3 regions of the Erwinia sp. V71 genome follow, and region 2 is predicted to be linked to each of the others. Evidence: predicted binding sites of a transcription regulator. Region 2 holds the regulator's gene; each other region holds the start of a gene.

Region 1 (10,374 bases), on a different contig from region 2:
GCAAAAGCGCGGGAACGCCTCTCAGGGTTGAGAGCCTGACGCTGTATGTGGGCGAAACCAAACCACTTGGGATCAGTGGCGGCAATAACGGGCCGCTGTCGTTTAGCACGCCATCGGTTGGCGTGTTTACGGTCAGTGCAGACGCCAGACTGACGGCGCTAACCAGCACCAATACCACGGTGAGCCTGACGATCACCGAAGCGGAGAGTGAAAATTACCTGAGCCAGAAATATACCATCAGTGTGATGGTGAAACGCTATCCGGCGATCCCGCTGCAGGGCCCCTCTGCTGTCAGCGTGAATTACGGCAGCGCTGCGCAACAGCTGAATATCACTGGCGGTAATGTCGGTGGTAAGACGGTTTACACCTCCTTTGATTCTGCTGTCGTACAGGTCAGCGATAGCGGTCTGATGACCTTCCTTAAGGGAGGAAATACCCAGATTACTGTCAGCCAGCCCGCCACGGTCAGCCACGATGCGCCGGAGAAACTGATCATCCCGGTCACGGTGAAGAAAAATGCCGGTACGCCGCTGCAGGCGAAGGATATGCAGTTAACTGTTTATGACAGTTTGCCGGTTACGCTAAGTGGTGGAAACAGGGGGCAGCTGGCGTACTACAGCAGTGATAGCGATAAAATTGCGGTCAGCAGTAGTGGTGTGGTGACGGCCAGAAAAGGCACCGGCAGTCAGCCCGTCGCTGTCACCGTGACAGAAAAGGAAAGCGATAATTACCTGGGGCAATCAACGGTATTCAATGTCACTGCAGCGTTAAAAAATTCTGCGCCGCTGCAAGGACCTGAGCCGATTACGGTTGATCAGGGCGCCGCAGCACAGCAGCTCAACATCACCGGTGGCAATAATGGTGGTGCGCTGACGTTCCATTCTCATAATCTGCCCGTGGTGAAAGTGACGAGCGACGGTGTCATGACCTTTGGCGGTACGGGGATCTCGGTGATTACGGTGAGCCAGGCGGCGACGGAGCAAGAAACCAGCCCAACGCCATTAAATATTACCGTAACCGTTAAGGCCGTTGTGCCGCCGGTATTGAGCTGGCGCTATACCGGTTTCACCGGAGGGATCTACCCTGATTACTTAGGTGGAAGGTTTAACTTTACGGCCAATGTGACCAGAAACGGGCAGCCTGCAGAGGGTGTCGCGGTTTGTCTTTACCGCAACTGGAATGGAGTGCAGGAAGTGGCACGCGGGAATAGCAATGCCAGCGGGGATGTGAGCCTTTATCATGTCAAACTGATCGCGAATTTGCGTGAAAATAACTTTGAGGTAAAACTCTGCCCCTGACGGTGACAGCAAAACCGGGAGCATCAACTCCCGGTTTTTTCTTTACAGTCCCGGCGGACGCGGGACTTCGATATAGCTGCCGTTAATATCACGACGGTAGTAATGGCCATCGGCAACATAGAAGCGTTCACCGTTATAATCCAGCGCGCGCATCGGTGTCGGTGCCGTATCGACCGGGCGTTCCACTACCACGTAAGTATCTCCCTGCCGCTGGTAGTAGCTGCCATTCAGCAGATAGTAGGTTAAGCCACCAATCAGCACAGCTTCGGCTGCGGAAGGTAAAAAACGCAGCGGGCCTGGGCCACCCGGACCACCATGCCAGCCAGGACCCGGACCACCGGGACCCCAGCCGCCAGGATGCGCGCTGGCGACCAGCGGACTGACTAAGGTTAATGCCAGTAATGAAGCGACGATCTTTTTCATATGATGACTCCTGCATACATGGCTGTAACATTATCCCGCAGCAGGAAAATTACAAGACGTCACTACCGTCTGTTATCTAATGCTTACAGCGCTTAACGCTTTGCTGACTGTCGCTCCAGAATCGCGAACCATTGTGCAGAAGATACCAGCAGAATAAGCTGAAATTATGCCGGTACAGACAGCGCTTTCTGACTGCGTGACCAGATGCGATGTGCCGCCAGCGCTGCGATAAATTCACTCATCAGCACACCTTCGGCCTTACTGTCCTCGACAATGCCTTCTTCATGTTCTTCATCCGCCAGACCAAACTGCGCCTTAAAGCGACGCGCGTCACCGCTCAGGCCGATTACCTTCAGGTGTTTATACGCTTCCAGCAGGAAGTAACGCGCATCACCGCGCAGCAGCAGGGCATCAATATTGCCGTCCGGCACAATCACCGCATCGAAGGTGAGAGAGGGCAGACCGCTGAATGTGCCATCCACTGGCAGGGTGGAACCGTCATCAGCACGTACGTCACCCATATGCGCCGCCAGCAGTTTGCCATGAACGCCACTGGCTTCCAGCACCTGCAAAATGGCCAGTACATCGGCGGCTTTGACGCCATCGCTGATCAGCAACGCCACCTGACGCCCTTTGATGGTGCCGCCAGGCACGGCATACAGGCTCAGGCTGGGATCTTTTTTCAGTCCGTTGACATCCTTCGGTGGCGCAATCTGCAGCTGTTCATCGGTCAGCGCAATCCCCAGGTTTTCTGCGACGGCGTGCGCCAGCTGAATTTCGATATGCGCCAGCTGATCGACGACCCTTTCTCTGATATAGGCGCGCGTGACTTTGCTGAGTTCGAAGGAGAAAGCATCGATAATATGCTGTTGCTCGACGGGTGTCTGACTGAGCCAGAACAGGCGCGGTTGCGAATAGTATTCGCCAAATGACGGGCTGCGCTCACGCACCTTGTGGCCCTCAATACGTTCCTGATAGCTTTCGACCCCCCCACGATGCGGACTGGCCGGAGTTTCACGCGGCCAGTTGTCATTAATCGAGTTGGGACCATAGTTAGCCGGGTTGCTGTCGATCTCCATGCGGTGCATGCCGCCACGCTGGAAATTATGGTACGGGCAGACCGGACTGTTGATCGGAATTTCATGGAAGTTAGGGCCGCCGAGGCGGCTGATTTGCGTATCGGTATAGGAGAACAGGCGTCCCTGCAGCAGCGGATCATTGGTGAAGTCGAGGCCCGGAACAATATGGCCTGGATGAAACGCCACCTGCTCGGTTTCAGCGAAAAAGTTATCCGGATTGCGATTCAGCACCATTTTGCCGACTAATTCGACCGGCACCAGCTCTTCCGGGATCAGTTTGGTGGCATCCAGCAGGTCGAAATCAAACTTAAACTCATCCTCTTCGGGGATCAGCTGCAGGCCCAGCTCATATTCCGGGTAATCTCCGGCTTCAATCGCTTCCCACAGATCGCGACGGTGGTAATCCGCATCACGGCCGATCAGCTTCTGCGATTCATCCCACAGCAGTGAGGCTTTCCCGGCCACCGGTTTCCAGTGGAAACGCACAAAAGTGGCTTTTCCTTCGTCATTGATCAGGCGGAAGGTGTGAATGCCGAAACCTTCCATCGTGCGGTAGCTGCGCGGAATGCCGCGATCGGACATCGCCCAGAACACGTTGTGCAGGGTTTCGGGCTGCAGCGAGACGTAATCCCAGAACGTGTCATGTGCGCTGGCGCCCTGCGGGATTTCATTGTGTGGCTCCGGTTTCACCGCATGGACGAAATCAGGGAATTTATGCGCATCCTGAATAAAGAACACTGGCGTATTGTTGCCCACCAGATCGAAGTTTCCCTCCTGGGTGTAGAACTTGGTGGCGAATCCGCGGATATCACGCACGGTGTCCGCAGAACCTGCGCCACCCTGTACGGTAGAGAAACGGACAAACACGGGCGTAATCAGATCCGGATCGGAGAGGAAATCGGCTTTGGTGATATCCCGCAGCGAGCGGTAAACCTGAAAATACCCATGTGCCGCGGAGCCACGCGCATGAACAATGCGCTCCAGGATACGCTCATGGTCGAAATGGGTGATTTTTTCCCGCAGGATAAAATCTTCGAGCAGCGTGGGGCCACGGGTTCCGACGCGCAGGGAGTTTTGATCATTGGCAATACGCGTGCCCTGACTGGTGGTTAGCGGAAAGCTTTCGCCATTGTCTTTACGATAAGCGTCGAGTTGATCGAGTTTGCCATTGCGGGTATTCGGCGCTTTCTGGCTGCCTGGCGCCGTGGGTTGTTTCCCAGGCGCGCTCGGTTGCGCGGCTGGCTGGTGGGAACCATCTTCCGGGGCCAGCGAATCCAGTCCGGGTTTCGCCGATTCAGGTCCGGTTGCGGGTGCGTGGTGACTCAGCTCCTTGTGCTCTGTTCCTTTCGACATTGTTGCGTGCTCCCGTTGCTGTCGTAATTAGGCATCCTTAACTATAGAACAGTGACAGGTATACGCCCGTAAACAGCAGGGATTTGCCGTGATTAGCGGCAAAACGGGGGCATTATCAGACAGATGAACAGGGCGGGGCACTGAAAGCGGGTATTGCTGTGCTCATAATAAATAAGGCCGGAAAATCCGGCCTTATTTGGATAACGGACAGCGTGTTACTGGTGGGAAAGCTCAGTACGTTCGTCGCTGTTCAGCACTGCCTGGTCAGTCTGGCCGAGCCAGCGGCTGGTCAGGGAACCGGCAGTCATCGCGCCATTCACGTTCAGTGCGGTACGACCCATATCAATCAGCGGCTCGATGGAAATCAGCAGCGCGACCAGCGTCACCGGCAGGCCCATTGCGGGCAGTACAATCAGCGCGGCAAAGGTGGCACCACCGCCCACGCCAGCCACACCAGCGGAACTGAGCGTCACAATACCGACCAGTGTGGCAATCCACAGCGGATCGAACGGGTTAATACCAACTGTTGGCGCAACCATGACTGCCAGCATGGTCGGGTACAGACCTGCACAGCCATTCTGGCCGATAGTGGCACCGAAAGAAGCAGAGAAGCTGGCAATCGATTCTGGCACGCCCAGACGACGGGTTTGCATTTCCACATTCAGCGGAATACTGGCGGCGCTGGAGCGGCTGGTGAATGCGAAGGTAATCACTGGCCACACTTTGCGGAAGAAGCGCAGCGGATTGATGCCGTTAACTGACAGCAGCAGACCGTGTACCGCAAACATAATTGCCAGACCCAGATAAGAAGCGATAACAAAGCTGCCCAGCTTAATGATGTCCTGCAGGTTAGAACCGGCAACCACTTTGGTCATCAGCGCCAGCACACCGTACGGGGTCAGCTTCATAATCAGACGTACCAGCTTCATCACCCATGACTGCAGGGTATCGATCGCGGCCAGCACGCGCTGGCCTTTTTCCTGGTCGTCTTTCAGCAGCTGCAGTGCCGCCACACCAAGGAAGGCAGCAAAAATCACCACACTGATAATCGAGGTTGGATTCGCGCCCGTCAGATCGGCAAACGGGTTTTTCGGGATAAAGGAGAGCAGCAACTGCGGCACGGTCAGGTCAGCCACTTTACCGGCGTAGTTGTTCTGGATCGCCGCCAGACGTGCGGTTTCCTGCGCGCCCTGTACCAGACCGTCAGCAGTCAGGCCAAACAGGTTAGTCACGAATACACCAACAACTGCTGAGATCGCGGTGGTAAACAGTAGCACGCCGATGGTCAGCAGGCTGATTTTGCCCAGCGAAGAAGCATTATGCAGACGTGCAACCGCACTGAGAATCGAGGCGAATACCAGAGGCATCACAATCATTTGCAGCAGCTGGACGTAACCATTGCCGACAATATTGAACCAGCTGATTGACTCTTTGACCACTGGCGCATTTTCGCCATAGATCAGTTGCAGTGCGAGACCGAAAGCCACACCCAGCACCAGGCCGGCGAGCACTTTCTTCGATAAGCTCCAGTCAGTGCGACTGGTGCGAGACAGAATAAACAGCAGCGCGAGAAACGCCACAATATTGAGAATCAGAGGCAGATTCATCCCATTTCTCCGGTGGAAGTCTGACGGTGTTATCGTCAGAGAAAATTGCGATATTTTGTATCGCGTATTAAGCCTTAGCTGGTGGCGTATGTTATCAGTGAGCCAGGCCACAGCATTATATCCAAAAGTAATTGATTATAACTTTATGATATTAATCAGTACCATTATTGCACGATTTGTTTGCTGGTGATGCGATTCAGGCCATTCTGCACCACATTAATTAACTGTGCAGGCCAGCCATTGGCACCCAGCCATGGCATTTGTGGTGAAAACCACATCGCGTAGCACACCAGTCCCATACATAACACCCGCTCCAGCTGATTGCCTTTCTGACTATTAAGAAGCGGCAGGCAAAAACGCCAGCGACAGGGCCACAGCAGCGGCACGCCTGCGGGTGTCAGCATATCAGCGGCAATATGGCTGAGATAACCCAGCACCATTCCCTGTAAGGCATCGGCCGGGATCAGGCCATCTGCCGGTACATTGATCTGAAACAGCGCCAGTGCGCCCAGCACCGCCAGCAGGCTATGGGTAAAACCACGGTGACCAAAGGCGCGCGCCACCGGGCCGGAAATCCATTTTAATCGCTGCCCCAGCACCGATTTAGGATGGTCAATATCCGGTAACAGACAGGTCAGCAGCGCGGCCGGGATAATATGCCACCAGTCACCTTCCGCCAGTACGGGCGTCAGTTCGGCGCGTTTGGCAAAAATGGCGCTGGCAATGGCAAAAATAATATGGCCTTCGGCCGTCATGGGGGTAACCTGGCTGCATAACTGTCAATGCATCCAGTATAGGGGATATATCCAGTAGATTAAATACGTGACGCTGTAACTAAAAATAAAAAATTTGCCTTAGTGATGAAGACGTCACCGCCGTGCAGTGCGGTGACATCTGAGCATCAGCGCGCCAGCCAGCCGCCATCCACCGCAATGGTGTAGCCATTGACGTAATCGGCAGCAGACGAGGCGAGAAAAACCACCGGGCCTTTCATATCTTCGGGCGTGCCCCAGCGTTCTGCCGGAATACGCCCGAGGATCTCCAGGCTACGTGATTCATCATTGCGCAGTGGTTCGGTGTTGTTGGTTGCCATATAGCCTGGCGCAATGGCGTTGACATTGATGTGGTGCTGCGCCCACTCATTTGCCATCAGTCGCGTCAGTCCCATCACTGCGCTTTTCGACGCGGTGTAAGAGGGCACGCGGATGCCGCCCTGGTAAGAGAGCATGGAAGCGATATTAATGATCTTGCCGCCCTGACCCTGGCGGATAAACTGCCGGGCGACGGCCTGCGACAGGAAGAATACCGTTTTGCTGTTGATATTCATCACATCATCCCAGTCCTGTTCACTGAAGTTCAGGGCATCGTTGCGGCGGATAATCCCGGCGTTATTCACCAGAATATCAAGGCGGCCAAATGCGGCGACCGCCTGTTCCACTACCTGCGGCACATTAGCGCTGTTGATCAGGTCGGCTTCCACGTGACAGTAACGGCGGCCGAGTGCGGTCACCTGTGCCTGGGTCTCCGGAGCCGCGCTGCGGTTGACGCCGATAATATCGCAGCCTGCTTCCGCGAGGCCGAGCGCCATGGCCTGGCCTAAACCGGTATTGCAGCCGGTGACCAGCGCGACTTTTCCTGTCAGATCAAATGCGTTAAGGATCATATTCACTCTCTTTAGTACAGGGCGTGATGCCAGAGTGTTCTGGCGTGGGATCAGCGCAGTTCGCTGACTTTTACATGGTCCATATCATCAAACACCTGGTTTTCGCCCACCATGCCCCAGATAAAGGTGTAACGTTTGGTGCCGACACCGGCATGAATCGACCAGCTTGGCGAGATCACGGCCTGCTCGTTATGCATCAGCAGATGACGTGTTTCCTGCGGCTGGCCCATCATATGGAATACGGCGGTCTCTTCGTCCATATCAAAATAGAAGTAGACTTCCATACGGCGTTCGTGAGTGTGGCATGGCATGGTGTTCCAGAGGTTACCTTCTTCCAGCCTGGTCAGACCCATGGTGAGCTGGCAGGTTGGCAGGACGTCCGGGATGATGAACTTATTAATGGTGCGACGATTGCTGGTCGCGGCATCACCCAGTGTGGCTTTTACCGCCTCTTCGAGGGTGATTTTTTTATCCGGATATGTGGTGTGCGCCGGGGCGCTGTTGTAGTAAAACTTCGCCGGTTTTGCGGCATCCACACTGCGGAATACGACCGACTGTGCGCCCATACCGACATACAGCGCCTGCTGGTTGCCGATTTCCCAGGTTTTGCCATCGACATCGATCAGGCCCGGGCCGCCGATGTTGATGACGCCCAGTTCACGGCGTTCCAGAAAGTAGCTGACCCCCAGTTGTTTACCCACTTCGCTGCCAATGGTGACGCTTTTGCTCACTGGCATCACGCCGCCGACAATAATGCGGTCGATATGGCTGTAGGTCATGGTGTAGTTGTCGGCATCGAAGATAGTTTCGATGACAAATTCGCGGCGCAGGGCGGCGGTATCGAGCTGGCGGGCGTGGTCACTGTGAATACTTTGACGAACTTGCATGGTAGTGCCTCTCAATTTATTTCAGATTTTTTTGCTGGCGCAGCGTTATGCTCCGGATGATCTGATGATAGGTATGTTGGTATATCAATTCAATAAAAATGAAATGATGTTTTATTTATTTGGTGGTGAGATCAAATATTGATAGTATTGATTAAGGCGTCGTGTGTTGTCTGTTTGATCAAGATACAGCGGGGCGACCATCCCGCGGTCCTCCACGGACAAGCCGTTCCGGAGCCATCGGGATGTGTCCCCGAATAATGGGCATCGGGGTATCTGGTGGTGAGGGGCCTGTGAGTTACCCTTGCAGATGTGCTTCGCTGAGCTGTACCAGCGTATCCAGCTTCACATTGGCCAGCGACCAGCGCGCGTCAGTGCGCAGTTCTTTTGGTGGCACCACAATCGAGCGCATGCGTGCCGCTTTGGTGGCAATCATGCCGTTAAAAGAATCTTCCAGCGTGATGCAGTTAAGCGGGTCAACGCCCAGTCTGGTCGCCGCATCGAGATACACTTGTGGATGAGGTTTGCTGTAAGGCAGAAATTCAGCGGAGACCAGCACATCGAAATAGTCGCGCAGATTAAACATCGCCAGCACACGTTCCTGCATATGCAGTGGCGATGCCGATGCCAGACCAATTTTCAGTCCCTGCTGGCGGCATAATTCGAGGGCGTGTTCCACGCCAGGCAGCAGCGGGCGGTGTTCTTCTACCAGCGCCACTGCGCGGCTGATCACGCGCTGCGCCACTTCAGCCTGGTCCGGCCCGTGCCATGGCAGCACTTCATACCACATGCGCACCACCTGATCGATGCGTAAACCAAGGGTATCCGGTAGCTGATGACGGCGGCTGAGGTCGACATCCAGCGTAGCCAGAATGTCCATCTCTGCGCGTTTCCATAACGGCTCAGAGTCAATCAGCAGACCATCCATATCAAAAATGGCGGCGTGCACCGGGCGGGTATAAGACATAAAGCAGCTCCATTCGCGGGTTTGCCACACCTTAGCATGAAGCCGCGCCACGGGCGAAGGGCGTGCAGATGGGGGGCCACGCTAAATTTATCTCTGGCAACGTTTTTTACAGGCAGTTTTGTCCGCCAGCGGGTAGACTTACAGCGAAATCTGAGGTGCAAGGAGAACCTATGACTTACCAACAGGCTGGCAACGTTGCCATTATCAAGCGAATTGCTGGCTGGATTATTTTTATCCCGGCGCTGATCTCCACGCTGATTTCACTGCTTAACTTTATGTTTAAGCACAGTGAAAAGCAGCCGGGAATTGATGCGGTAATGCTCGATTTTGTCCATGTGATGATTGATATGATCCGCTTTAACACGTCGTTCCTGAATCTGTTCTGGCAGAATTCACCCGTACCCGAGTTTAAGGGGGGACTGAATATCCTGTTCTGGCTGATCTATATCCTGATTTTTGTTGGTATGGCGCTACAGGCATCCGGCGCACGCATGTGGCGGCAGTCGCGCCATCTGAAAGAGGGGATTGAGGATCAAATGATTCTGGAGCAGGCGAAGGGCAGTGAAGGCCGCACCCGCCAGCAACTGGAAGAGAAAATTGTGATGCCGCATCACACCATTTTCCTGCAAATTTTCCCGCTCTATATCCTGCCGGTTATTATTGCCGTCGCGGGCTATTTCTTCCTGTCACTGTTAGGTTTTCTGCGTTAAACGCGGGCCTGATGCTGATGCATCAGGCCGGTCTTGCCTGTTTTTGTCCCAGTTCTTCCTGATCCAGCAGGGTGCCGACCGCGCGCTGCGCTTCACCCAGCCAGCTGCCACCAAACACGTTGGCGCGGTTCAGCAGATAATACAGCTGGTAAATCGGCTGGCGCTGCAGGAAATCGTGCGGCAATGGCCAGACGGACTGGTAGCCATCGTAAATTTGTGGCGGCAGCTGGCTGTACCACGGCAGCATGGCCAGATCGCATTCACGGTCGCCCCAGTAGCAGGCAGGGTCAAAAATCCACGGACCATTGCTGCCGCCCGCGCAGTTGGCTGGCCACAAATCGCCATGCAGCAGAGACGGTTGCGGATGGTGTGAGGCCAGCGATTGTTTTA
Region 2 (10,374 bases):
GGTGGTCAGCCATGCCGCGAATCTGGAACAACTGGTGACCAGTCCGGCGCTGCAGGGGAAAACCTGGTGGCCCGGCACGGTGATTGCCGACACGATGGCGACGGCGGTAGCGCAGCAGCAGTACCAGCAGTTAATGGCGCGTCTGCAGGCCTTCCGTGCCGACAGCAGCGGCGACAAAGCCGCCACCATCAGCTATGTGATTCAGCAACTGACGGCGGTGAAGGTGACAGGCCGGCAGATCACCAGTCTCGATCCTGACTGGGTGCGTCTGCATCCGGAAGATAATCGCCTGCTGAGTGGCGCATATGACGTGTACACGCTGGCGAAACCAGACACGGTCACGCTGTTTGGCGCGCTGAGCGGCAGTGGCAAAGTGAGCTGGCAGCCGGGAGCCTCGGTGCGCGATTATCTGGAGGAGCATGAGCGGTTATCTGGCGCAGAACGCAGTATCGCTGTAGTGATCGCCCCATCAGGCGAAGTCACTCAGGCGCCAGTCGCTTACTGGAACCACCGTCATATTGAAGTTGAGCCGGGTTCAACCATTTATCTCGGTTTCTCTTCCTGGTCATTGCCGGGAGAGTGGGAAGATTTGAATCAACAAATTATTTCTGTTTTGACGCACCGGATGCCTGACTGATGAAAAAACGCTATCTTCTCAGCTTATTATCCATTTCAGTCGCCTGTGCCTGCCAGGCCATGGCGGCAACATACCCTGAGCCGATTGGCCCGTCACAGTCAGATTTTGGCGGCGTGGGCCTGATGCAGGTGCCGACGGCGCGCATGGCCAGAGAGGGCGAATTCAGCCTTAACTATCGCTGGAACGATCAGTATCGTTTCTATTCCACCTCCGTACAGCTGTTTCCGTGGCTGGAAGCGACGATTCGCTATACCGATGTCACCACCCAACTCTACAGTAATGTCGCCAGCTTCAGTGGTAATCAGAGCTATAAAGATAAAGCGTTCGACCTGAAACTGCGCCTGTGGGAAGAGGGATACTGGCTGCCGGAAGTGGCAATTGGGACACGCGACCTTGGCGGTACGGGGCTGTTCGACAGTGAATATCTGGTGGCGACCAAGGCATGGGGCCCCTTTGATTTTACGCTTGGCGTCGGCTGGGGCTATCTCGGTAACAGCGGCACGCTGAAGAACCCATTCTGCGAATACAGTGAGAAGTATTGTACCCGCAGCAGCGGTGGTTCAGCCGGTTCGATCAATGGTGACCAGATGTTCCATGGCCCGGCGGCGTTGTTTGGCGGGGTGGAATACCAGACGCCGTGGCAACCCCTGCGCCTGAAAATGGAGCTGGAAGGCAACGATTACCGTGGCGATTACGCGGGCCGTCTGAAGCAGACCAGCAAAATTAACGTCGGCGCAATTTACCGCATCACGGACTGGGCGGATCTCAACCTCAGTTATGAGCGCGGTAATACCGTGATGGCCGGCTTTACACTGCGTACCAACTTCAATGACTTGCGCCAGTCGCACATTGACAGCCCGAAACCGGCATACCGTCCTAATCCGCAGTCGGAATTTCTGCAGGCGACCGTCGCAGGGGGTCAGCTCAGCGACCTGAAATACAACGCTGGCCTGGATGCGCCAAACCTGCAGACGAAGGGCAATACGCTGTATGTCACGGGTGAGCAGTACAAATATCGCGACACCCAGGAAGGCGTTGATCGCGCGAATGCGATTCTGATGAATAACCTGCCACAAAATATCGACACGCTGCGTGTTACCCAGACGCGCTATGGTATGCCGCAGGTGACCACGGAAACCCGCGTGGACAGTCTGCGCCAGCAACTGGAGGGTTACCCTCTTGGTCAGGACAAACCGCTGGCACAGCAGCGCATTAACCCGGTGGACCCGGAGAAAACCGACCAGGGCTACTACATCGAAAAAGACCGCCTGAACTTCAATATTGCGCCAGTGCTTAACCAGTCGCTGGGCGGGGCAGAAACCTTCTATATGTATCAGGTCGGGGTTTCCGGTAATGCCAATTACTGGCTGACGGATCACCTGCTGCTGGATGGGGGCGTGTTTGTAAACCTTGCCAATAACTATGACAAGTTTAACTACACCAACCCACCGCTCGATTCGTCGCTGCCGCGCGTGCGTACCCGCATTCGTGAATATGTGCAGAACAACGCCTACGTGAATAACCTGCAGGCGAACTACTTCCAGTATTTCGGCGGCGGTTTCTATGGCCAGGTCTATGGCGGTTATCTGGAAACCATGTATGGCGGTGCAGGTGCTGAACTGTTGTATCGTCCGCTGGACGCGAGCTGGGCAGTGGGCATCGATGCCAACTACGTCAAGCAGCGTGACTGGGACAACATGATGAACTTCACTTACTACAAAGCCAAAACCGGTCATCTGACAGGCTACTGGCAGCCATCCTTTATGGATGATGTGCTGGTGAAAGTGAGTGTCGGTCAGTATCTGGCGCAGGATAAAGGCGGCACGGTGGATATCTCCAAACGCTTTGACAGCGGTATCACCATTGGCGCCTATGCCACCATCACCAATGTATCGGCAGAAGAGTATGGTGAAGGGGACTCCACCAAAGGCTTCTACGTCTCGATTCCAATGGATCTGTTTAGTCTGAATCCGGTGCGTGGCCGGGCGCAGATCAACTGGACACCACTGACGCGTGACGGTGGTCAGATGCTGGGTCGTAAATACAATCTGTATGACATGACCAGCGATCGCGATATCAATTATCGTTAATCCTGCAGGGCGGCCATCGTGCCGCCCTGTGATTATTCACACTACCGTATTGTGATCTTCATCACACTAAAGCATATTGTGATTAACGGCCTTTGCTGTGCCATAACAATAACTTTAGAGGATAAGAGCATGATTTCGGGAACCCGTGTCGCCAATGCACTGCAAATGGTGCTGAATTTCGGCCTGCTGGTGCTGGGCATTATTCTGGTGATTTTTCTCGGTAAAGAAACCATTCATCTGGGCAATGTGCTGCTCAATTCCAGTGAACAGGCCTCTTCCTATCTGCTGATCGAAGGGATCGTGATTTACTTTCTCTACTTCGAGTTTATTGCGTTGATTGTGAAGTATTTCCAGTCTGGCTATCACTTCCCGCTGCGCTACTTTGTCTATATCGGCATTACGGCGATTATCCGCCTGATTATCGTCGACCATAAAAACCCGTTTGATACCCTGATTTATGCGGCGGCGATCCTGATTCTGGTGGTGACGCTGTGGCTGGCGAACAGTAATCGTCTGAAGCGCGAATAAAACAGTGAAGGCGCGCCAGGCTCTGCGTTACACTACGGCATCTGATTATTTACCCGGAGATGCCGTATGTCGGATAACGCGCTTGGCTTGCTGCGCGCGCTTGCATGGCTCCCTGTCTCGTCACCTTTGCTGAAGGCACCGCTGCTGGACTGGCTGCTGGAAGAAGACTCCATGACGGCGCGTTTTGAGCGCCACTGTCATCAGGTGACTGTTGAACCCATACGTGAAGGTTTTATCAGCGCGGCTGAGGTGGGCGATGAGCTGGCATTACTGCCACTGGAATCGCGCTACTGGCTGCGTGAAATCGTGCTGTCTGGTGATGGCGTGCCCTGGCTGGCTGGCCGCACCGTCGTGCCGGAATCGACACTGCAGGGACCGGAAGCGATGCTGCAGAATCTGGGGACCCGCCCGCTGGGACGCTACTTATTCTCCTCTTCGACGCTGACCCGTGATTTTATTGAACCCGGCCAGATCGGGGCGCTGTGGGGACGCCGTTCCCGCCTGCGTCTGGCGGATAAACCGTTACTTCTGACTGAACTCTTTTTACCTGCTGCGCCGCTCTACCAGAGCGTGGCGGCAGAAGGATTACAATAACGTGGAAAGACCTCTGCAACTTACCCGCTTCCAGGCCTATAGCCGCCTGATGCGCATTGATAAACCGATTGGCTCGCTGTTATTACTCTGGCCGACCCTGTGGGCGTTGTGGCTGTCTGGCATGGCGGTTCCGGCACTGAATGTGCTACTGGTCTTCGTGCTGGGCGTATTCTTTATGCGTGCGGCGGGTTGTGTGGTGAATGATTTTGCCGATCGTAAAATCGATGGTCATGTGAAACGCACGGCATTACGCCCGCTCCCCAGCGGGGCTGTCAGCGAGAAAGAGGCGAAGCTGCTGTTTGTCGCGCTGGTGCTGGTCTCCTTTGCGCTGGTACTGACCATGAATGCGATGACCATCTGGCTCTCGTTCGCCGGTCTGGCGCTGGCGTGGATGTATCCGTTTATGAAGCGCTATACCCATCTGCCGCAGGTGGTGCTGGGCGCGGCATTTGGCTGGTCGATTCCGATGGCGTGGGCGGCGGTGAGTGAAAGCGTACCGTTAACCTGCTGGCTGCTGTTCCTGGCGAATATCTGCTGGACGGTGGCATACGATACGCAATATGCCATGGTGGATCGTGATGACGACCTGAAAATTGGCGTGAAATCGACCGCCATTCTGTTTGGCCGTTACGATAAGCTGATTATCGGTTTGCTGCAGCTGGCTACCCTGGTGCTGATGCTGGCAATTGGCCAACTGATGCAGCTGAACAGCGCATTTTACTGGTCACTGCTGGCGGCAGCGGTGCTGTTTGTGTATCAGCAGAAGCTGATTGCCGCTCGTGAGCGTGACCCCTGCTTCCAGGCCTTTCTGAATAACAATTATGTGGGTCTGGTGCTGTTTATTGGCGTGGCGCTGAATGCCGCACCACTGGCGGGTTTACTGCCGTAATAAAAAAGGGAGCCCTCTGGCTCCCTTTTACATCACTCAGCGGTTGCCTCTTCAGGCGCCGCCGCGCTTTCAATCGTTATCCGCACTTCCTGCGTAATTAACTCTGCCAGCAACTGATAAACCTTCTGCGTCTGCTCCAGCTGCGCATCGCCGCTGTCGCTGATATAGCCTTCATCACGCAGTGTCAGCACCAGTGATGAGAACACCGCCTTATCAAAGAACTCTGGCGCGTTAATACCGTGCAGTACCGACAGGCGTTGCGCCATGGTACGGCTCTCTTTCTCCAGTGAACCGCGGTTGATCGACGGATTGGCGCTGAGAATAGAGAACGTGATGGCATAACGTTGCAGTGTTTCGCGGATGCCCGCTGCCAGCAGTTGCAGGGTACGGGAACGTGCTGGTGCATAGCGCAGCTGTGTTTCATCTGTGCTAATCAGCCCCTGACGCTCCAGTTCCGCAATCAGTGCGTCCAGCACGTCCGGCAGTTCTTCGCTGTGCCAGCGCAGGAACAGCTCGCCTTTCAGCATCGGGTAAATCACGCAAACCTGACGTAACAGCTCGGCGCGCGACAACTGGCGATGCTGCTGCACAATGGCGGCAATCAGCGATGGCAGCACCAGCATATGCTGGATGTTGTTGCGGTAGTACGTCATCAGCACTGCCTGCTCGCGCGGCAGAATAACGATGTCGCCGATATTATCCTGCTCAGTTTCAAACTTATTCATCGCCAGTGCGCTCTCCAGCAGCGCTTCCGCACTGCTGTCCGGCACGGTGGCATCCGGCGAATAAGGCACGTTGCGCATCAGCTGCACGTAACACTCAAGCTGTTCAATCAGCTGTTCACGGGTGAGTGAACGCTGACGTGAGGCCAGCAATGCGGTGACGCACAGGTTCATGGCGTTGGCCGCACCGGCGTTATTAATCCGCACCATTACATGCTGGGCAATATCATTCACCGCTGGCGTCAGCCAGGCAGGGCGCTGCGCTTCGATAGGATCAATCGACTCACGCCACTCAGGCACATGCTTGTTCAGATAGTTCACCAGCGGCAGCGGTTCACCGAAGTTAACATAGCCCTGACCGAGGTTGCGTAGCTTACGCAGCCCGCGCACCATCTGGGTAAAGCTTTCCTTCTCTTTGGTGGCGCCGCGCAGCTCTTTGGCATACGTCCCCACCTCCATCACGTGTTCGTAGCCGATATAGATCGGCACCAGCGTAATAGGGCGATTACCGCCGCGCAGCATGGCCTGAATGGTCATCGACAGGGTGCCGGTTTTCGGCTCCAGCAGACGCCCGGTACGCGAACGGCCACCTTCCACAAAGTATTCCACGGAGTAGCCGCGGCTAAACAGCTCACCGAGGTATTCGCGGAACACCGTGGCATAGAGTTTATTGCCTTTAAAGGTACGGCGAATAAAGAACGCACCAAGGCGGCGGAAAATCGGGCCGGCTGGCCAGAAGTTGAGGTTAATGCCTGCGGCGATATGCGGCGGCACCAGCCCCTGGTGATACAGCACGTAGGAGAGCAGCAGATAGTCCATGTGGCTGCGGTGGCAGGGCACATAGACGATTTCGTGGCCATCCTGCGCCAGCTGGCGTACGCGCTCGCCGCCGCTGACATTAATGCCCTGATACAGCTTGCTCCAGGTCCAGCCCATCACGCGGTCGGTCAGGCGGATTGCCTCATAAGAGAAATCAGCGGCAATCTCTTCCATCATTTCGATGGCATTTTGCTGCGCCTTATCCTGAGAGATTTTGCGCGTACGCGCTTCATCCTCTATCGCTTTCGCGATAGCCTTCGATTGCAGCAGACGTGAGAACAGCTCCTGACGAGCAGGCAGGCGTGGACCGACGGCAGCCAGGCGCTGACGGGAGAAGTGAATACGCGCCACGCGCGCCAGTTTCTGCGCGATGGTTTTGTCTGTACCGTGTTCGGTCGCCATACGGCGCAGCGACACTGTCGGCGAGAAGCGGACAAAGTTGTCTCGCCCTAACCACAGCACGGCAAAGAATTTCTCAATACCGTTCAGCACCCGCAGATGCGGCGTCTGTTCGCCCTGTACTTCACGCCCCGGCGCACGGCCAAACATCACGGAAACCGGCACCATCTGCACATCCAGATCAGGATTGCTGCGGTGCAGGTCCAGATAGTCGTGAAACAGCTTCACCGACTCCAGATTAGGCACGAAATAAGGGAACACGCGCGGGCCATCGTGGATAAACACATAGCGCGGCAACACCGTGCCATCGATTTCCAGCGGCTCCAGCGGGTCGGGCAGGTCATGTTTTAGACACTGCGCACGCAGGACCAGCAGATCCACCTTTGAATCATAAGGTAATACATACATAATGGGGCGCGAGCTATCCAGCCCCTGTTCGGCTACCGGATCGGCCGGAATAGCTTTACTCTTCACCAAAAGTGAGAGTGGTAAGTTCAGTAACTTATAGTAAAAATTACGCCAACCTGACATAGACAATATGAAGCCTCTTGTTAGCAAAGCGCGGCAAGCATACCAGAAAGCGCACGCAAGATCTGTTGTGTTGCATTTTGTGCGCCACCCAGACGTTGACGTTAAACATCTGAAAGGGTTCCCTCATTATGGCAAATAATGTCACCGGACTGACAAGAATCATTAAAGCAGCGGGTTATTCATGGCAGGGATTGTGCGCCGCATGGCGACATGAAGCTGCATTTCGCCAGGAGCTGGTGGCGGCGGTTATCGCGACGGCCATTGCCTGCTGGCTGGATGTTGACGCGGTGACGCGGGTGCTGCTGATTGGTTCAGTGGTGCTGGTGGTTATCGTTGAAGTGCTGAACAGCGCGCTGGAAGCGGTGGTGGATCGCATCGGCAGCGAGCATCATCCCCTGGCCGGGCGCGCCAAGGATATGGGGTCGGCTTCGGTGTTACTGAGCATTCTGCTGGCGCTGTTTGTCTGGCTGATGTTGCTGTGGCCGTAAGCCGTTTTTCCGCGAGGCGTGCCGCAAACTGAGGCTTTTTCGCTAAATTTGGGTTCCCAGCCTGCAAATACCTGTATATACTCACAGCGACTGTATAAACAACCAGGGGGCGGAATGAAAGCATTAACGGCAAGGCAGCAGCAGGTATACGATCTGATTCGTGATCATATTAATCAGACGGGTATGCCACCGACACGCGCCGAAATTGCTTCGCAATTAGGTTTCCGTTCCCCGAATGCGGCTGAAGAACACCTGAAAGCGCTGGCACGTAAAGGCGTGATTGAGATTGTTTCCGGCGCTTCACGCGGTATCCGCCTGATGCAGGAAGAAGAGACTGGCCTGCCGCTGATTGGCCGCGTTGCCGCCGGTGAGCCGCTGCTGGCGCAGGAACATATCGAAGGCCATTTCCAGGTGGATGCTGGTCTGTTCAAACCGAATGCTGATTTCCTGCTGCGTGTCAGCGGTATGTCGATGAAAGATATCGGCATTATGGATGGCGATTTGCTGGCGGTACACAAAACGCAGGATGTGCGTAATGGCCAGGTCGTCGTGGCGCGCATTGATGACGAAGTGACCGTCAAACGCCTGAAAAAGCAGGGCAATGTGGTGCATCTTCTGGCTGAAAATAGTGAGTTTGCGCCCATTGTTGTCGACCTGCGTCAGCAATCTCTGACGATTGAAGGTCTGGCCGTGGGTGTGATCCGCAACGGCAACTGGCTGTAATCTTTACCTCCCCGACGCCTGCGCGCACCTGGTTTTACCGTCGTGCGCGTAAGGTCGATTCGCGTTAACCCTCAGTCTGGTAAACATTCTGATGACGCTGTGGAAGCCTGTGCGATTCTTTACCGTTACTGATAAAAATCTCTGGCGCCTGGCGTTGCCGATGATCCTCTCCAATATTACCGTGCCACTGCTGGGTCTGGTGGATACGGCGGTCATTGGCCATCTCGACAGTCCGGTCTACCTCGGCGGAGTGGCAATTGGCAGCACTGCAACCAGTTTTCTGTTTATGCTGCTGCTGTTTCTGCGTATGAGCACCACCGGCTTAACCGCGCAGGCGTTTGGCGCGGGCGATAAAGCGGCGCTGGCGCGAGCCCTGATTCAGCCGCTCTGCATGGCGCTGGCGGCGGGCGGTCTGTTTGTCCTGCTGAAAGCACCACTCAGCGATCTGGCGCTCTCCGTGGTTGGGGGCAACCCTGAGGTATTACACCAGGCACATCTGTTTATGTCGGTTCGCTGGCTGAGTGCGCCAGCGATGCTGGCGAATCTGGTGATCCTTGGCTGGCTGCTGGGCGTGCAGTATGCACGTGCGCCCGTGATCCTGCTGGTCGTCGGCAACCTGGTCAATATTCTGCTCGATTTGTGGTTTGTGATGGGGCTGCACTGGGGCGTGCAGGGGGCTGCGGCGGCAACGGCGCTGGCGGAATATGTCACGCTGCTGATTGGCCTGATAATGGTGTGGCGGGTGCTGAAATTACGCGGTATCTCGCTGCCGCTGCTGCGCAATAGCTGGCGCGGTGACTTTCGTCGTTTGCTCAGGCTGAACCGCGACATTATGCTGCGTTCGCTGATGGTGCAGCTCTGCTTCGCTTCTCTGACGGTGTTTGGTGCCCGACTCGGCAGTGATGTCGTGGCGGTTAACGCCGTTTTGCTGATGTTTCTGACCTTTACCGCCTATGCGCTGGATGGCTTTGCCTATGCAGTGGAAGCGTATTCTGGTGAGGCCTGTGGCGCACGCGACAGCAGTAAGTTGCTGCGTGTGTGGCGTGCCTCCTGTCGTCAGGCAGGTCTGGTCGCGCTCGCTTTTGCTCTGCTCTATGCTGCCTGCGGCCCGTGGCTGGTGGCATTGTTAACCTCCTTACCGGAATTGCGTGAACTGGCCGATCGCTATTTGCTATGGCAGGTTATTCTGCCGCTGGCGGGTGTCTGGTGTTATCTGCTGGATGGCATGTTTATTGGTGCGACACGCGGCAGTGAAATGCGCAACGGCATGGCGGGTGCGGCGCTGGGGTATGCACTGACTTTGCTGACACTCCCCTGGCTGGGTAATCATGGCTTATGGCTCGCGGTGACGGTCTTTCTGATGCTGAGAGGACTTACACTGTGGCTGATCTGGCGTCGCCACTGGCGCCACGACAGCTGGTTCGCCACCTGAAATATTTCCTTACGGCTCAGTTTCCCCGCGTTTTCATTTGAATAATGACTTGATTTCAGGGTGTTAAGCCATCTTATTCCCGATGTGAACCGTTCTGATTAATGTCTCTCGCTATTTTTTTTCATTTTTTGTCTATAATTAACTATGTAATAAGTAATCAAGTGGCGATTTATGCTGATGGTTGATCTTTAGCTAAGACGAAATGCCAATGTTGTTATTAAAGGAGGCACTATGAATAGCGACCAGGCTAGCGGTAACTGGAAACAGTTTAAAGGTAAAGTGAAGGAAAAATGGGGCAAGCTAACCGATGACGATATGACCGTGATCGAAGGGAAACGCGATCAGCTGGTCGGTAAAATTCAGGAGCGATACGGTTACGCTAAAGAGGAAGCGGAAAAAGAAGTCTCAGACTGGGAAAGCCATAACCGCGATTATCGCTGGTAATATTTGCGACACCAGATATTGATACAGCATTCCTGCCCGGGCACACGGAGGTGCCACCTACCGCGGTCGCTTAGCGAC
Region 3 (10,374 bases), on a different contig from region 2:
CGTGGCGGTATCGGCGGGCTGGCGGGTATAAATGGCGTACTCATTGCCATTCTCATAACGCCGCTGATAGCGGAAACCACTCTTCACATACGGCACGGAGTGATCCTGCTGCGGGATACGGTCGATCATCTCTTTCAGCAGGCTGTCCTGCAGCGCTTTCTGGGAATCCATCACCCACTTGCCGTAATCATTTTCCGCGTGCAGATAGTCGAGTACCGCCGTATCTTCACGCTCATCATCGCGCAACCAGTAGTAATCATCCTGACGCGTATCGCCATGCAGGGTCATTATGTGGGGAATTTTTTTGGCTTTAGGTGGGGTCATCGCGCATTAACACCGTTGTGAGTCATAGTGTTAAGGGTGGCATCTGTGCGCATGATTGCCAAGCGGTAAACCACAAGAAAACAACAGAAAAAAATAGCCAGGCCGGTTTTTTCCGGCCCGGATGATAATCAGGCGGGTAACTTTTGCTTTTCGTCGCGAATATCGCGGGCGATATCGTCACGTACATCCTGCGGGATTTTCAGTGCATCGCCCAGCGCCTGCAGATAGCTGCGCTCCATAAAGTGGTCGACATCAATCACGGCGTTGCTGAGAAAGTAGAGTTCCAGCGCCTCTTCTTCATTGCGGATATCCCGCGCCAGCAGCTGCGGGTCGAGCGGCTGGTCGATGGCCTGCTGGATCAGTTTTTCGCCCTGCGCACCGACTCCCAGCTGATGCACATTCTGCTCAATCGCCTGGCGCTCCTGCTGATCAATATGGCCGTCACTTTTCGCCGCGAACACCAGGGCAGTAATCAGACGCGCAGCACGCGCATCCACCGGGGTTTCACTGTGGCCAAACTGCGGTTCGTTCTGGTGAGATTCGCTGACGCGCTGCTTGTATTTGTTCCACAGCACCGCGCCTGCCGCGGCGCTGCCGCCGATAATCAGCGCATTTTTGCCATATTTGGCCAGCAGGTTACGTGATGATTTGCTGGCAATCAGTAAGCCCGCTAGACCACCCAGTGCACCCGGCGCCAGCATTTTGCTGAGGCCTTCCCCACTGCTTTTGCCATGGCTTTTACTGTTGCCTAATACGGATTGAATTTGCTGCAGCCAGTTGTTCATCTCATTTCCTTTACCACTCAGAATGGAATTCAGAGTAGAACAATGGACGTCAAGAAGCGTAAGCGGAAGAAAAGACGGGAAAATAACAGGCGACCGGCAGTCGCCTGTCGGGAGATGATCAGGCAACCTTCACTGCACGCACAGGTTTGGCATCATCCTGCCCGCCCGCTTCGCTTGCGCTGCTGGCAGCGGATTCAGCTTCAGCCTGCGGCATTTTGCTGGTGCGCAGAATATGCTGCACGCTGTCTTTGTTTTCTGCCAGATACATGCCCAGCGCTTCCAGCTGTTCCTCTTCCAGGCCAATCTGGCTGGCGCCCAGCCAGTCGGAAAAGACTTCAGCCATATCCAGCAGCTTATCGTAAGCATCCGCATCTTTTTTGCTGACAAAGGTCATCTTTTCCTCACCTTTTCTCACTACGACGTATTTTACTTCAACAGCCATGATCTCAGCCTCGTTTAACTGTATTTATATCCAGTATATCAGCCATTTTTTTTCCCGGCAAGCGGGCAAAGCAGATGCCCGCGCAAACGTTTTCGTTTATACTGCGCGCGATTTTATCATCCATTCAGGTAGCTATTATGACGACTCTTGGAACCGCGCTGCGCCCTGCCGCAACCCGTGTAATGCTGTTAGGTTCAGGTGAACTGGGCAAAGAAGTGGCGATTGAATGCCAGCGTTTAGGCGTAGAAGTAATTGCCGTTGACCGCTATGCCGATGCCCCGGCCATGCATGTGGCACACCGCAGCCATGTGATCAATATGCTGGATGGCGAAGCGCTGAAAGCGCTGGTTGCGCAAGAGCGTCCTGATTATATCGTGCCGGAAATCGAAGCGATTGCCACCGATATGCTGATTGAGCTGGAAAAACAGGGCCAGCGCGTGGTGCCAACGGCCCGTGCCGCACGTCTGACCATGAACCGTGAAGGGATTCGTCGTCTGGCCGCGGAAGAGCTGGCGCTGCCAACCTCTACCTACCGTTTCGCTGACAGCAAAGAAGCCTTCCTGCAGGCCGCAGAGGAAATTGGTTTCCCGTGCATCGTCAAGCCAGTGATGAGTTCTTCCGGTAAAGGTCAGAGCTTTATCCGTGATGCAGCGCAGCTGGATCACGCCTGGGAGTACGCACAACAGGGTGGCCGCGCGGGCGCCGGACGCGTCATCGTGGAAGGTGTGGTGAAATTTGATTTTGAGATAACCCTGCTGACCATCAGCGCCATTGATGGCATTCACTTCTGTGCGCCAATCGGCCACCGTCAGGAAGATGGTGACTACCGTGAATCCTGGCAGCCACAGCAGATGAGCGATCTGGCGCTGCAACGTGCGCAGGACATCGCGCAGAAAGTGGTCAGTGCGCTGGGCGGTCATGGTCTGTTTGGCGTTGAGCTGTTTGTCTGCGGCGATGACGTGGTGTTCAGCGAAGTGTCACCTCGCCCGCACGATACCGGTATGGTAACGCTGATTTCTCAGGATCTGTCGGAATTCGCCCTGCATGTGCGCGCCTTCCTCGGCCTGCCGGTTGGCGGCATTCGCCAGTATGGCCCGGCAGCGTCAGCCGTGATCCTGCCACAGCTGGACAGTGACAATGTGCAGTTTAGCGGCGTCCCTGCGGTGTTGGGTGCCGGTCTGCAACTGCGTCTGTTTGGTAAGCCGGAAATTCGCGGTCAGCGCCGTCTGGGTGTGGCACTGGCAACGGCGGAGACGGTTGAGCAGGCGGTTGAGCGTGCGATTGCCTGTGCCGGTGGGGTGAAGGTTAGCGGTTAACGCCGAGTGACTCCTTCCGCCATATATGCAATGGGGTCACCATTCGCGCCGTTCTGCTCCTTCCCCCGCAAGCGGGGGAAGGCTGGGATGGGGGAGCCAACGGCCAAGATGCTGAGTCGTTGGTTCCCCCTCTCCTGCCCTCCCCCATTCTAAGGGGGAGGGAGAATCATGCCCCTGCTATGAGGGAGAAGAAATAGAGATTATCTCGCCCCTGCCACCGCGTCACGCGCCAGCTGAGTAATCCGTCCCCAGTCCCCAGCTTCCAGCGCATCATTTGGCACCAGCCATGAACCGCCGATACAGAGCACGCTTTTCAGCGCCAGATAATCACGATAGTTCGCCGGCGAAATGCCGCCCGTCGGGCAGAAACGCACCTGCGGGAATGGTCCGCCAATCGCCTGCAGCGCTTTTACGCCACCGTTAGCTTCCGCCGGGAAGAATTTAAACTCTTTGAGGCCGTAGTCCATCCCCAGCATCAGTTCAGACACGGTGCTGATACCGGGAATTAACGGGATTGAACCTGCGGTTGCCGCTTTTAATAATGGCTCGGTCAGCCCCGGGCTGATAGCAAATTTCGCGCCCGCTTCCGTCACTTCGTGCAGTTGCTGAGTGTTGATCACCGTCCCGGCACCGACAATCGCGTCCGGCACTTCTCTGATCATCGCGCGCAGTGCATCCATCGCCACCGGCGTACGCAGCGTCACTTCCAGCACGCGCACCCCGCCCGCCACCAGCGCCTTCGCCATTGGAACCGCATGCTCCAGCTTATTGACCACAATCACCGGCACCACAGGCCCGGTCGTCAAAATCTGTTCAGCACTCGTTTTCCAGTTCTTCATCAGTCTTTATCCCCCGTCAGGCCCGCTGCGGGTCACGCTGACGGCAGCAGGCGAAAGCGACGCTTATCCGGCGTCAGGAATGTGATAGCGGATCTACCATACATGATCTGCTTCCACGCCGTCCATGCGTTAGCGCAATTTTTAAAACTGTGGTTCATTTTTATAGGGGCGAAAAAAACCCGCAGAGTGCGGGTTTTGATTATTCAGCGACTGATTACTCGAATTCGTTCCAGGAACGGCCATCACGGGTGATCATCGCTACTGACGCGACAGGCCCCCAGGTACCGGCCTGATACGGCTTCGGTGCTTCTTTATCCGCAGCCCAGGCTTCCATGATGGAGTCCACCCACTTCCAGGCTTCTTCCACTTCATCACGGCGTACAAACAGCGCCTGGATACCGCGCATGGTCTCCAGCAGCAGACGCTCGTAGGCATCCGCCAGATGCGACTGGTTGAAGGTTTCCGAGAAGCTCAGGTCCAGTTTGGTGGTCTGCAGGTTGTGTTTGTGATCCAGACCCGGCACTTTGTTCAGGATCTCGATATCCACGCCTTCGTCTGGCTGCAGACGAATGGTCAGCTTGTTCTGCGGCAGCTCTTTCCAGGAATCTTTAAACAGATTCAGCGCCGGGTTCTTGAAGTAAACCACGACTTCTGAACATTTTGATGGCAGACGTTTGCCGGTACGCAGGTAGAACGGCACACCCGCCCAGCGCCAGTCGTCGATATCAACACGGATAGCGACAAAGGATTCAGTATTACTGGCTTTGTTCGCGCCCTCTTCTTCCAGATAACCTGGCACTTTTTTGCCCTGCACAAAACCCGCGGTATACTGACCACGTACTGTTTTCTCACGCACGTTGGTGTGATCAATACGGCGCAGTGAGCGCAATACTTTCACTTTTTCGTCGCGAATGCGGTCAGCCGTCAGATCAGCCGGTGGTGACATGGCGATCATGGTCAGGATCTGCAGCAGGTGGTTCTGGATCATATCGCGCATCTGACCGGCCTGGTCAAAGTAACCCCAGCGGCCTTCGATACCCACTTCTTCCGCCACGGTGATCTGCACGTGATCGATGGTGCGGTTATCCCAGTTAGAGGCAAACAGTGAGTTGGCAAAGCGCAGCGCCAGCAGGTTCAGCACCGTCTCTTTACCCAGATAGTGGTCAATACGGAACACCTGGGATTCTTCGAAGAATTCACCGACCTGGTCATTAATCTCACGGGATGTTTCCAGTGAAGTGCCCAGTGGTTTTTCCATTACCACACGTGCCGGTTTGGCGTTCAGCTTCGCCGCGCCGAGACCTTTACAGATCGCACCGAAGGTGCCTGGCGGCATCGCGAAATAGTTAATGGTGACGCGTTTTTTCTGATCCAGCATCTTACCCAGTTTCGGGAACTGAGTGGTGTCATTGACGTCGAGGTTGCAGAAATCGAGACGGCTGCTGAGCTTATCCCACAGCGCTTCATCGATTTTCTCTTTCATGAAGGTTTCCAGCGCCTCACGTACCACTTTGGTGTAAGCCGCTTTATCCCAGTCTGCACGACCCACGCCAATAATGCGTGACTCTTCATGAATCTGTCCGGCTTTTTCCAACTGGTACAGGGAAGGCAACAGTTTCCGACGTGCAAGATCACCTTTGGCACCGAAAATCACCAGATCGCACGCCTGAGCTGTTTGTGTTACCGCCATTTTTATCTCCTCGTTGCAGGATGAATCTGACCTGCGGATTCCGTAATCAGTCAGACTCTTATTGTAATTTTCTTTCAATACAATGTACTTCTTTTGGCTGGTGCGCGTAAACCAGCGCGACCCCTGTCAGGGCAATGTATTTGCCCGCGTGCTATTTAACGGTAGTTATTCCACCTGCCCGTGTCCGTTTGTGCGTAATTTTTCAACTTTTCTGTTACCGTTTTACGCAACTGAAAATCAGACACAGTTCAAACTCTGGCAAAAAAGCGCCGAATCTCGCTGGACGCCTCTGCCCGTCACGCGTTATGGCATTGTATATTCTCTACAAAATGACATCGATTTCTCCTGTGAATGAAATCGTCAGAATTGATGAGTGGCCTCACGCTATGAATATGCTGGAAAAAATCCACGCTTACCTTGAGCTCCTGAGCAAATCCGAACGTAAAGTCGCCGAGGTGATTCTGGCCGCACCGCAAACGGCGATGCACTCCAGTATCGCCCTGCTGGCGCGCGCCGCCGGGGTCAGCGAGCCAACCGTCAACCGCTTCTGTCATCGTCTGGAAACCAAAGGCTTTCCTGACTTTAAACTGCAGCTGGCGCAAAGTCTGGCGACCGGCACCCCTTATGTCAGCCGTAATGTCGATGAAAACGATAGCGCCGACTCTTACACCGGTAAAATTTTCGAATCGGCCATGGCCGGTCTCGACCAGGTGCGTCAGCAGCTGGATATCAGCGCGGTTAATCGCGCCGTCGATCTGCTGACCCAGGCCAAAAAAATCGCCTTCTTTGGACTGGGTGCCTCGGCCGCCGTGGCCCACGACGCGATGAATAAATTTTTTCGCTTCAATGTGCCTGTCATCTATTCCGATGATATTGTGATGCAACGCATGAGTTGCATGAACAGTGCGGAAGGTGATGTCATGGTGCTGATTTCCCACACCGGTCGCACCAAAAATTTAGTCGAACTGGCGCATCTTGCACGGGAAAATGATGCCACCGTGCTGGCAATCACCTCACCGGGCTCGCCGCTGGCGCAGGAAGCCACGCTGGCGCTGACGCTCGATGTGCCGGAAGATACCGATATCTACATGCCCATGGTCTCACGCCTGGCGCAGTTAACCCTGATTGATGTGCTGGCAACCGGTTTTACTTTACGCCGCGGGCCAAAATTCAGAGATAACCTGAAGCGCGTCAAAGAAGGTTTGAAAGAATCGCGTTTAGATAAAGACGCCAGGCCCATTTTTTTTTCACGCTGACCGCGTGACAGCGGAAATTAATCCGGTCTGAGCATTCTCGCCTTGTTATATAAATGTTATAAAAGTGGCATAAGAATATCCTGTGATTGCTATTGCAACACCAAGTTAAAAGTTAACGGAGTCCTACATGTCAAGACGTCTCAGAAGAACCAAGATCGTAACCACTTTGGGCCCGGCAACCGATCGCGATAATAATCTCGAAAAAATCATCGCCGCGGGCGCCAACGTTGTGCGTCTTAACTTCTCGCACGGCACACCGGAAGATCACCAGCTGCGCGCGGATAAAGTCCGTGAAATCGCGGCTAAACTGGGACGCCATGTGGCGATCCTCGGCGATCTGCAGGGACCAAAAATCCGTGTATCGACCTTCAAAGAAGGCAAAGTTTTCCTCAATCAGGGTGACCGCTTCTTACTCGACGCCAACCTGAGCAAAGGTGAAGGCGATAAAGAGAAAGTGGGTATCGACTATAAAGGCCTGCCGGAAGACGTGGTGCCTGGCGATATCCTGCTGCTGGATGATGGTCGCGTGCAGCTGAAAGTGCTGGAAGTACAGGCATCTAAAGTCTTTACCGAAGTGACCGTTGGCGGTCCACTGTCTAACAATAAAGGCATCAACAAGCTGGGCGGCGGCCTGTCAGCTGAAGCGCTGACCGAGAAAGATAAAGCCGATATTCTGACGGCAGCCAAAATTAATGTCGACTATCTGGCCGTCTCCTTCCCGCGCAACGGCGAAGATCTGAACTATGCACGTCGTCTGGCGCGCGAAGCCGGCAGCGAAGCGAAAATCGTCTCTAAAGTGGAGCGTGCAGAAGCGGTCGCGACCCAGGAAGCGATGGACGATATCATCCTCGCCTCTGATGTGGTGATGGTGGCACGTGGTGACCTGGGTGTCGAAATTGGCGATCCTGAACTGGTCGGTATCCAGAAAGCGCTGATTCGTCGCGCCCGTCAGCTGAACCGTGCGGTGATCACGGCAACGCAGATGATGGAATCGATGATCACCAATCCGATGCCAACCCGTGCTGAAGTGATGGACGTGGCAAACGCCGTGCTGGATGGCACCGATGCGGTGATGCTGTCCGCGGAAACCGCAGCGGGTCAGTACCCGGCGGAAACCGTCTCAGCCATGGCGAAAGTGTGCCTCGGTGCTGAGAAGATCCCAAGCATCAACGTCTCTAAACACCGCCTGGAAGTGCAGTTTGATAACGTCGAAGAAGCGATTGCGATGTCGGCAATGTATACCGCTAACCACCTGCAGGGTGTTACGGCAATCATTACCATGACCGAATCTGGCCGCACGCCGCTGATGACATCACGTATCACCTCCGGCCTGCCGATTTTCGCCATGTCACGCCATGAGCGCACCCTGAACCTCACCGCGATGTACCGTGGTGTGACGCCGGTGTACTTTGACAGCGACAATGATGGCGTAGCCGCCGCACATGATGCGATCAACCTGCTGCGTGACAAAGGGTTCCTGGTCTCTGGTGACCTGGTGATCGTCACCCAGGGTGATGTGATGGCCACCACGGGCACCACTAACACCACACGCGTTCTGCGCGTCGACTAAGCTTCTCCCCACTCCGGGCGATCTGTGCCCGGAGTTTTCCTCCTGCAGTCCCTTCGCGATCACCGCTCCCTCTTTCCCTGCGGTTAATTCACTGATCCCAGCATCCTGTATCCGGTTAATACTCCCGGCTAACGTCGTGCCTGCCCGCCATAAAATGTGATCTGCATCACAAATACAACATAAGTAAGACTTATCTATTGGTTGTGAGAATAAACTTATTGAATGGTAATGATTACTATTTATAATCTCATCCGCATTACAATTATTAACTTTATCGTCACAAAAAACCTATTAACCGCATTAAATGGGGGTTTAATCTGCTGTTAAGGCAAATAACACTGAGTTTTTTGCCTGACTGAAAACATGCATCTTTATTAATTAGTTATATAACCTTAACTAATATCCATCAATATCGCAGGGTTACCGCTGTCATTGCTCGCTATGACGGCAGAGGTTTCTTACGTCCAAAAAAGGTACAGAGTATGGTCTTTGGTTCACCAACAGCACGCGCCGCCACACAGCCGCAACAGCCGCAGGACAGCGCGGCAAATGAACAGCTGTTCAACGCAGCGCAGCTTGATGCTTATGCGCAACAAACGCTCAGAGCGCTGAAACTGATCAACAACACCATCCAGCAGGTCAAAAAACCTTTTAGCGGTATTCTCCCCCATGAGCTGGCGCCAGCTTTCCATGCTGTCGATCTTGATGCGCCACTGCACGATGATCAGGCCGCGCTGGATGAGCTGTCACAGCTGTATCTGCGTGATGCAGTGTATTTCCATCATCCCAAGTATATTGCCCACCTGAACTGTCCGGTGGTTCTGCCTTCACTGCTGGCTGAGCAGGTGATGAGCGCAGTCAACAGTTCTGTCGATACCTGGGATCAGAGTGCTGGCGGCACGCTGATCGAGCAGAAAGTGATCGACTGGACGATCGGCCGCATCGGCCTGCCTGCCAGCGCCGACGGTATCTTCACCAGCGGCGGCACGCAGTCGAATCTGATGGCGATGCTGCTGGCGCGCGACAGCTGGTGCGCACGTCAGCGTCCGGGTCACCTGATCAAGCAGCAGGGATTACCGCCGGAAGCGAGCAAATGGCGTATCTTTACCTCGAAACTGAGCCACTTCAGTATTCAGAAATCGACGGCGATTCTAGGACTCGGTTATGACGCCGTGATCGCGGTGGATCATGATGAACACTACCGCATGGACGCCAGCCAGCTGGAGCAGGAAATCCAGCGCTGCCAGCAGCAGGGGCTGATTCCGATTGCCGTGGTCGCCACCAGCGGCACCACCGATTTCGGCAGCATTGATCCGCTGACCTCGGTAGCGGCAATCTGCCAGCATTACGGCCTGTGGATGCATGTCGATGCCGCTTACGGCTGCGGACTGCTGGTATCACCACAGCATCGTCAGCGCCTGAAAGGCATTGAGCAGGCGGATTCTGTCACCGTCGACTACCACAAATCCTTCTTCCAGACCGTCAGCTGTGGCGCGTTCTTTGTGCGTGATCGCCAGCATCTGAGCCATGTCACGGTCCATGCCGACTACCTGAACCCGCTCAGCGCGCAGCAGGAAGGCACGCCGAATCTGGTGAATAAAAGCATTCAGACCACCCGCCGCTTTGATGCACTGAAAATGTGGCTGACGCTGCGCATTATGGGGCCGCAGGCGCTGGGCGATGCGTTCGATAGACTGATTGATCTGACACGCACCGCGCATCAGTTGCTGACTGCGCACCCGGCTATCGAGGTTCTGCATCAGCCGGAACTGACCACGCAGATTTTCCGCTTCATCCCGCGTCCCGGGCTGAGTGATGCGCGGGTCGATGAGATCAATGCGCAGATCCGTAAGGCACTGTTCCGCTCCGGCAACGCAGTGATCGCCGGCACCAAAGTGGCTGGCCGTCAGTATCTGAAATTTACCCTGCTCAATCCTGCCTCCACCAAAGCGGACCTGGAAGACATTATCGCCCTGATCGCCCACTACGGTCATGAACTGGCGCGAAGTCAGGGCCTGAATGCGGCTAATCAATGAGGGATCACTGATGAACAATCCTGTTTATGACTTTATCGCTATCGGTATTGGCCCGTTTAACCTCGGCCTGGCCTGCCTGACCGAACCGCTGGAAGAGATTAACGGTGTCTTCCTCG

Evidence for each region. Region 2 encodes LexA, which represses DNA repair genes until DNA is damaged. Its sites were predicted from a motif close to TNCTGTATGTACATACAGNA; they were not measured.
Region 1: the regulator LexA is predicted to act here: its motif matches at 6,535-6,554, upstream of ACSZO1_RS07440 (metal-dependent hydrolase).
Region 3: the regulator LexA is predicted to act here: its motif matches at 1,568-1,587, upstream of ACSZO1_RS14080 (YebG family protein).

Annotation. Positions count from the first base shown of each region.
Region 1 covers NZ_CBFFRK010000022.1:2,521-12,894, forward strand. Annotated here, with positions in the region: partial or broken gene ACSZO1_RS07420 (inverse autotransporter beta domain-containing protein) at 1-1,298, shown strand, start outside; gene ACSZO1_RS07425 (DUF6515 family protein) at 1,341-1,721, opposite strand; gene katE (catalase HPII) at 1,886-4,153, opposite strand; gene ACSZO1_RS07435 (L-cystine transporter) at 4,369-5,760, opposite strand; gene ACSZO1_RS07440 (metal-dependent hydrolase) at 5,925-6,515, opposite strand; gene kduD (2-dehydro-3-deoxy-D-gluconate 5-dehydrogenase KduD) at 6,662-7,423, opposite strand; gene kduI (5-dehydro-4-deoxy-D-glucuronate isomerase) at 7,474-8,310, opposite strand; gene hxpB (hexitol phosphatase HxpB) at 8,606-9,274, opposite strand; gene ACSZO1_RS07460 (YniB family protein) at 9,445-9,984, shown strand; gene ACSZO1_RS07465 (fructosamine kinase family protein) at 10,007-10,374, opposite strand, start outside.
Region 2 covers NZ_CBFFRK010000089.1:898-11,271, reverse strand. Annotated here, with positions in the region: gene ACSZO1_RS16330 (capsule biosynthesis GfcC family protein) at 1-637, shown strand, start outside; gene ACSZO1_RS16325 (YjbH domain-containing protein) at 637-2,727, shown strand; gene psiE (phosphate-starvation-inducible protein PsiE) at 2,857-3,255, shown strand; gene ubiC (chorismate lyase) at 3,322-3,849, shown strand; gene ubiA (4-hydroxybenzoate octaprenyltransferase) at 3,851-4,738, shown strand; gene plsB (glycerol-3-phosphate 1-O-acyltransferase PlsB) at 4,771-7,209, opposite strand; gene ACSZO1_RS16300 (diacylglycerol kinase) at 7,338-7,697, shown strand; gene lexA (transcriptional repressor LexA) at 7,812-8,420, shown strand; gene dinF (MATE family efflux transporter DinF) at 8,512-9,852, shown strand; gene ACSZO1_RS16285 (CsbD family protein) at 10,084-10,296, shown strand; gene zur (zinc uptake transcriptional repressor Zur) at 10,367-10,374, opposite strand, start outside.
Region 3 covers NZ_CBFFRK010000066.1:2,928-13,301, forward strand. Annotated here, with positions in the region: gene ACSZO1_RS14070 (prolyl oligopeptidase family serine peptidase) at 1-324, opposite strand, end outside; gene ACSZO1_RS14075 (tellurite resistance TerB family protein) at 453-1,109, opposite strand; gene ACSZO1_RS14080 (YebG family protein) at 1,228-1,551, opposite strand; gene purT (formate-dependent phosphoribosylglycinamide formyltransferase) at 1,689-2,867, shown strand; gene ACSZO1_RS14090 (bifunctional 4-hydroxy-2-oxoglutarate aldolase/2-dehydro-3-deoxy-phosphogluconate aldolase) at 3,068-3,706, opposite strand; gene zwf (glucose-6-phosphate dehydrogenase) at 3,921-5,396, opposite strand; gene ACSZO1_RS14100 (MurR/RpiR family transcriptional regulator) at 5,783-6,652, shown strand; gene pyk (pyruvate kinase) at 6,780-8,222, shown strand; gene ACSZO1_RS14110 (pyridoxal phosphate-dependent decarboxylase family protein) at 8,705-10,258, shown strand; gene ACSZO1_RS14115 (lysine N(6)-hydroxylase/L-ornithine N(5)-oxygenase family protein) at 10,269-10,374, shown strand, end outside.